2 regions of the Priestia sp. TSO9 genome follow, and region 1 is predicted to be linked to the other one. Evidence: a T-box and tRNA genes for the amino acid it is inferred to sense, from the RefSeq annotation. Region 1 holds a T-box; the other holds one or more tRNA genes.

Evidence for each region. A T-box is a leader RNA that pairs with one kind of tRNA and senses whether it is charged. The one in region 1 lies ahead of ileS (isoleucine--tRNA ligase), so its partner is inferred to be a tRNA-Ile.
Region 2: it encodes a tRNA-Ile, which carries the amino acid that the T-box ahead of ileS (isoleucine--tRNA ligase) is inferred to sense. The anticodon was not compared.

Annotation. Positions count from the first base shown of each region.
Region 1 covers NZ_JAJEKD010000015.1:1,256,002-1,259,471, forward strand. The annotation lists gene ileS (isoleucine--tRNA ligase) at 1-1,828, opposite strand, end outside; T-box leader at 1,900-2,120, opposite strand; gene LJC66_RS21645 (DivIVA domain-containing protein) at 2,190-2,684, opposite strand; gene LJC66_RS21650 (YlmH family RNA-binding protein) at 2,769-3,470, opposite strand, start outside.
Region 2 covers NZ_JAJEKD010000015.1:1,498,456-1,501,925, reverse strand. The annotation lists gene LJC66_RS22970 (DUF1189 domain-containing protein) at 1-676, opposite strand, end outside; gene LJC66_RS27870 (hypothetical protein) at 791-922, shown strand; gene LJC66_RS22965 (DUF456 domain-containing protein) at 1,008-1,493, shown strand; tRNA gene LJC66_RS22960 (tRNA-Asn) at 1,556-1,630, shown strand; tRNA gene LJC66_RS22955 (tRNA-Met) at 1,632-1,705, shown strand; tRNA gene LJC66_RS22950 (tRNA-Asn) at 1,746-1,820, shown strand; tRNA gene LJC66_RS22945 (tRNA-Ile) at 1,824-1,900, shown strand; tRNA gene LJC66_RS22940 (tRNA-Ser) at 1,912-2,004, shown strand; gene sodA (superoxide dismutase) at 2,202-2,810, shown strand; gene LJC66_RS22930 (MFS transporter) at 2,940-3,470, shown strand, end outside.

The DNA.
Region 1 (3,470 bases):
TCATTACTTTTTCTGGAATTACAACGTTTCCTAATGACTTACTCATTTTGCGACCTTCACCGTCTAAAGCAAATCCGTGGCTAAGTACCCCTTTATAAGGTGCTTCACCCGTTACAGCTACGCTTGTAGAAAGACTTGAATTAAACCAGCCGCGGTATTGGTCAGAACCTTCTAAATACAAATCAGCCGGACGCTGTAAGTCTTCACGTTCTTCAAGAACAGCTTGATGTGAAGAACCAGAGTCAAACCATACGTCCATGATGTCTGTTTCTTTTGTGAAGCGGCCATTTGGGCTTCCTTCATGAGTAAAGCCTTCCGGAAGCAAGTCTTTTGCTTCACGCTCAAACCATACGTTTGATCCATGTTCTCTAAATAGATTTGATACGTGTTCGATTGTTTCGTCCGTAATGATTGGCTCATCATTTTCAGCATAAAATACTGGAATCGGAACGCCCCATGCACGTTGGCGAGAAATACACCAGTCGCCGCGGTCACGCACCATGTTATAAAGTCGCGTTTCACCCCAAGTAGGCACCCATTTTGTTTTTTCTACTGCTTTTAATAAATCTTCACGGAAATCTTTAATAGACGCAAACCACTGTGCCGTTGCACGGAAAATTGTTGGTTTCTTTGTACGCCAGTCATGTGGGTATGAGTGGGTAATGAAACTTAATTTTAACAGCGCGCCTTCTTCTTCTAGTTTGTCTGTAATCGGTTTATTCGCTTTATCATAGAATAATCCTTCAAATCCTGGTGCTTCATTCGTCATATGACCCTTACTGTCGACTGGACAAAGAACTTCCAATCCGTATTTTTGACCAACGATAAAGTCGTCTTCCCCGTGTCCCGGTGCTGTATGAACACACCCAGTACCAGCATCCGTTGTTACGTGATCGCCAAGAACAACTAATGAATCACGCTTGTAGATTGGATGCTCAGCTACTACACGCTCAAGTTCTGAACCTTTTACCGTACGAACCGTCTTATAGTCAGCCCATTCAATTTCTTTAGCAACTGTTTCAATCAGTTCAGTTGCTACTACATATTTTGCTCCATCTGCTTCAACTACGCTGTACTGAAGCTCAGGATTGACAGCAATCCCTTGGTTAGCTGGCATTGTCCATGGTGTTGTCGTCCAAATGATGAATTTTTCATCTTGTTCAAGCACACCTTTACCATCTTTTACGTTAAACGCTACGTAAATAGAAGCTGAACGCTTATCATAGTACTCAATTTCCGCTTCTGCTAAAGCAGATTCACTTGAAGGGGACCAGTACACAGGTTTTAACCCTTTGTAGATGTAGCCTTTTTTCGCCATGTCACCAAACACTTTGATTTGCTGCGCTTCGTACTGCGGCTGAAGCGTTACATATGGATTATCCCAATCTCCGCGTACGCCTAAACGCTTGAACTGCTCACGCTGGCCGTTTACTTGTTCCCAAGCATACTGTTCGCAAAGCTTACGGAACTCAGCTACCGTCATTTCTTTGCGGTTTACTTTTTTATTTTTTGTTAAAGCTGTTTCAATTGGCAAACCGTGTGTATCCCAGCCTGGTACATAAGGTGCGCAGAAGCCTGACATCGACTTATAGCGAACGATAAAATCTTTTAAAATTTTATTTAATGCATGTCCCATGTGAATATCGCCATTCGCATATGGAGGTCCGTCATGCAAGACAAATAGCGGACGGCCTTCCGTACGTTTTTGTACTTTTTCATAAATATTCATTTCAGCCCACTGTTCTTGCATTTTAGGCTCGCGGTTCGGTAAATTTCCACGCATCGGAAATTCAGTTTTTGGCATCAATAATGTATCTTTATATTCCATGTTTTACCCTCCAAAAAAAAACGTAAATTTCATATCTTTTTGTACCATAACAAAAAGACCTCCTCATCCCAAAAAGGGACGAGAAGGCCTCCCGCGGTACCACCCTAGTAGATTTGCTGCACGCAAATCCTCTTTGCATTCGTAACGTGAATAAACCGCCACTGCTTACTATCATCAGTTCAGCAATGGTACTCTAGGGTGATTTTCACTTTTTTGTTTGTTATCGAGCTCGCACCATCCTCGATTCGCTTTGACAAACTAAAAAAGCTACTGTCCCTGTCTCCGTACTGTTTGATATGAAATTTCATCTGTTACCAAATTATATGACAACAAAACGTGAGAAGTCAAGATGATGTCTTGACTAGTCAATTTTTTCTTCTAGCGCTGGCATCTCATAATCCATCAACTGATCCCAGTCGTCGCTGTTTAACATTTCAAGCTGTGCTTCGATTAACATTTTGAAACGAGTTCTAAATACTTTAGACTGCTTTTTCGTCTCCTCAATGTCCATCGCAATTTTACGAGACTTAGACAGTGCTTCATTAATAATACGGTCCGCATTTTTTTCTGCTTCTTTTATAATGAGCTTCGCTTCTTTTTCAGCGTTTCGCTTCACATCTTCCGCTGCTTCTTGAGCAATTAAAATTGATTTATTTAACGTTTCTTCGATGTTAGTAAAATGTCCAAGACGATCTGTTAATTCAGATACTCTTCCTTCTAACTCCTTTTTATCACGCATGACCAGCTCATAGTCTTTAATTACTTGGTCAAGAAACTCATTTACTTCATCTTCATCATATCCGCGAAATCCGCGATTAAACTCTTTGTTATGAATATCCAAAGGGGTTAAAGGCATCTAGGCCACCTCCGTGTTGTCTCATTACGTCATTAGTAATGGTTTATTCGACATATTTTTAAAATTTCCTGCTAGTAGATTTCTTTATTTCTGCTTTCCTACAACAATTCGCCATTTTTCTTTTTTGGTTTTGCCTTCAAGTGAAACGATACGACTTCTGCCGTGACCACGAAGTGACAAAATATCACCTTCATGACATTCAAAAGAAGGCTGTTCAATGACTTTAAAATTCACTTTTACCGCTCCATTTGCAATAAAAGGCTGGACTTTTTGTCTTGATAAATTGTGAATGGTCGACAGCAAAACATCAAGCCTCATTGAAGAAACTGTATAAATGTGTTCAATCAGCTCTTCTTTTACCACATGCAGCTGCTCTCTTTGAATAGAAGAAAGTGAAACTTTGGCTTTTCCAATTGATGTTAAATTCATCTCAATATAAGAAGAAATTTCCTCTGCAGCTACAAGCTGAATATCGTCTCCCGCGACCAAAATATCTCCAAATTTTGAACGGCGCAGTCCTAAGGACATCGCCGAACCAAGAACTTGAGGATGTTCAATTGTCACAAACTTTTTAGGATAATTGAGCTCGTACATACGCAACTGAAAATCTTCGCTTTGAGGTACATAGTAATCCGGATATAGCAGCGCACGCTTGCGTTCAGCAAACGGTTGTCCACCATCAAATGAAACTTGAACCTCTCCTTCAGTCCCGACAATAGCCGTCACAATCTGCTGCTCTCTTGGATCTAAAAAGTCCGTTAATTTTGGGCTGTATTGATGTAGGAC
Region 2 (3,470 bases), 240 kb from region 1:
TTGCTAGAGACAAAGAAAAAGCTTCAAAAAGCGTATACAGCAGCGTGAAGGCTACCGTACTATAAGCGCTCAGTGCCCATAGCTGCTTGAAAGGAAGCTGCTTTTTAGCAATGAGTCCAATCAGTTTTCCAAGATAAGCAAGGCAGGTAATAGAAAGGAAGTTTAGTCCAGATGTTAATACGTACAGTAAAAGCATAGCGATAGGGACAAGTATGTATAAAGAAAATTTTTGTTCGTGCAGCAAGTTTAGCAGTTCATTTTTATCTTTATGATGCCAGTTTAGCAACTCATATGAATAAGTTTGTGTTTGTGAATTAGTCGTGATGTAAATTCCATCCTTTAAAAAACCAATGGCATGAGCAGGGGAATGAAACCGTTCAATAGACTGTGAGGGGTTTAAGATAAAAGCGGTACCGTTTACTTTTTTTGTGAAAGGTTGACTTGACGTAAGCTGTGAGTTTGAAATAGAAAAAGAAGAAACAGATTTCGGAAGATCTGTAGTAGCGATATGATAGCCGTTTACAATCGTCAAAGTCATAAAGAAAAATGTAGGCAGCAAAGAAATAAATGTTAAAAACAGCACAAAGCCAATTGTTTTATTCGTATGCTCAAAACGAAGCGACCTTATTTTTTTGAAGGAAGTAAAACTCCATGCCATCTTTTTCAGCATGCTCATTGTAAAGCCTCCTTTTAGTGAAGATTCTAATTATATCTTATTTTATAGCGAAAATTTAAGGTTTACAATAGATTTTAGAAATCGTTACCAATTACAATGATGCGGTGGAGCGTTTTGTCACAAGCACATCTTATGCGTGTATGTACAGGTTTTGCCGTCATTGTTTTTGGGGATATTACGGGCAGCTGGACCGTGCTGTTAATATTGCAGAGGTACACTCGAAAATCGTATTTGAAAGTAAAATAAAGGAAGGTCTAGTGGTGCAAGGTCTTTCTTTATAGGAGTGGTTATTGTATGATAAATAGTAATAATAAAAAGGATAGGTGCAGGCATGGCTATTTTATGTTGGGCATTAATTATCATTAGCTTTGTTGTATCGTTTGTTGGGTTGGTTTATCCCATCATTCCAAGCGTGCTATTTGTAGCTCTAGGATTTGTTATATACGGTTTATTTTATGATTTTAGCTCCTATAGCTGGTTATTTTGGGTGATACAAGGATTGTTAGTTGTCGCACTTTTTTTAGCAGACTATATAGCTAATATTATTGGTGTGAAAAAATTCGGAGGCACTAAAGCAGGTGTTTGGGGAAGTACAGTTGGGCTGCTTGTGGGTCCGTTTGTTATTCCGGGATTTGGAATTATTTTAGGTCCGTTTATCGGAGCGATTGTAGGAGAACTGATTGTTCATCGGACCACAATTAGTAACGCAGTAAAAATTGGAGTAGGTTCGGTTATTGGCTTTTTTAGTGGCGCTATTTCAAAAGGATTTATTCAACTTCTGATGATTGCCTATTTTTTATACGCTGTTTTAAAATAATATATTGACTTTAGGCTAGAAACATGTTAAATTTTTAATGTCGCTAGTAAATGTTATATTGTTCCACAGTAGCTCAGTGGTAGAGCTATCGGCTGTTAACCGATCGGTCGTAGGTTCGAGTCCTACCTGTGGAGCCATGGCGGTGTAGCTCAGCTGGCTAGAGCGTACGGTTCATACCCGTGAGGTCGGGGGTTCGATCCCCTCCGCCGCTATTTTCCAATTTACGTTTGTGACATACATAACTCATATTGTTCCACAGTAGCTCAGTGGTAGAGCTATCGGCTGTTAACCGATCGGTCGTAGGTTCGAGTCCTACCTGTGGAGCCATGTGGACCCTTAGCTCAGCTGGTTAGAGCAGACGGCTCATAACCGTCCGGTCGCAGGTTCGAGTCCTGCAGGGTCCACCATTTATAGGGTTGGAGGAATACCCAAGTCCGGCTGAAGGGATCGGTCTTGAAAACCGACAGGGGTGTTAAAGCCCGCGGGGGTTCGAATCCCTCTTCCTCCGCCATACTATTGTCTATTCAAAGCTTCTTTTGAGAAAAAGAAGCTTTTTTTATGTTTAAAAGAATAGCGAATGGGAATTAGGTAAATATAAATCATGGATTAGGAACTTTTTATTTGAAACAGTAGGGTAAATTTGCTAATCTAAACGTATATGGTGCTTTTGCGCCAAAATGCTTACATATTTTGAAGGAGGAATTATTCATGGCTTACACATTACCAGAACTACCTTATGCATACGATGCACTGGAACCACATATCGACAAAGAAACAATGAATATTCACCACACAAAACATCACAACACATATGTTACAAATCTAAACGCTGCTGTTGAAGGCAAAGCGGATCTAGAAAGCAAAAGTATTGAAGAGTTAATTTCAAATTTAGATGCTGTTCCTGAAGATATCCGTACAGCAGTACGCAATAACGGCGGCGGTCATGCGAACCACTCATTATTTTGGACAATCCTTTGCCCTAACGGCGGCGGTGCTCCAACTGGTGAATTAGCAGACGCTATCGCTAGCAAATTCGGAAGCTTTGATCAATTCAAAGAAGAATTTGCAAATGCAGCTAAAACTCGCTTCGGTTCTGGCTGGGCTTGGTTAGTTGTAAACAACGGTGAATTAGAAGTAACAAGCACACCAAACCAAGATAGCCCATTAATGGAAGGCAAAACGCCAATTCTTGGTCTAGACGTTTGGGAGCATGCTTACTACCTAAATTACCAAAACCGCCGTCCAGATTACATTTCAGCATTCTTTAATGTTGTAAAATGGGACGAAGTTGCTAAACGTTACGACGCTGCAAAATAAGCTGAAGACGTATTTAAGAGCCAGTAAAGTAATTATTACCTTTACTGGCTTTTTTGTTTTCCAATTCTTTTACATATCTCCTTTTCTTTTTCACACACTAGGTGTAGAAGAGAAAAGGAGTTTTTTGATATGCCTTTATTAAAAAAAGTAGTTGGAGATGTAGAAGTTAGTAAAGATTTACTTTTGCTTTTAATTATAGGCGGTCTTTATGCCTTGGCTATTTCAATTTCCAATTCGTTTGTTAACATTTATTTGTGGAAACAATCAGGCGAATTTTCGGATCTCGCTATTTATAATTTAGCGGTAGTGGTGCTTCAGCCGCTTACGTTTATTTTAGCAGGTAAATGGGCCAAACGAATTGACCGGGTTGTGGTTTTAAGGTTAGGTGTATCTTTTTTAGCTGTTTTTTATATCGCTGTATTAATCAGTGGAGCTAACGCAGCGGAGTATTTAGTATTGCTTGGTGGACTGCTGGGTATAGGATACGGCTTTTATTGGCTAGCTTTTAATGTGCTAACTTTTGAAATTACAGAACCTGATACAAGAGACTTTTTTAACGGATTTTTAGGGATTTTAAACTCTTTTGCAGGGATGATTGGTCCTTTAGGAGCGGGCTTCGTTATCTCCGCTTTGTATGAATCACTTGGGTATAAAATTGTG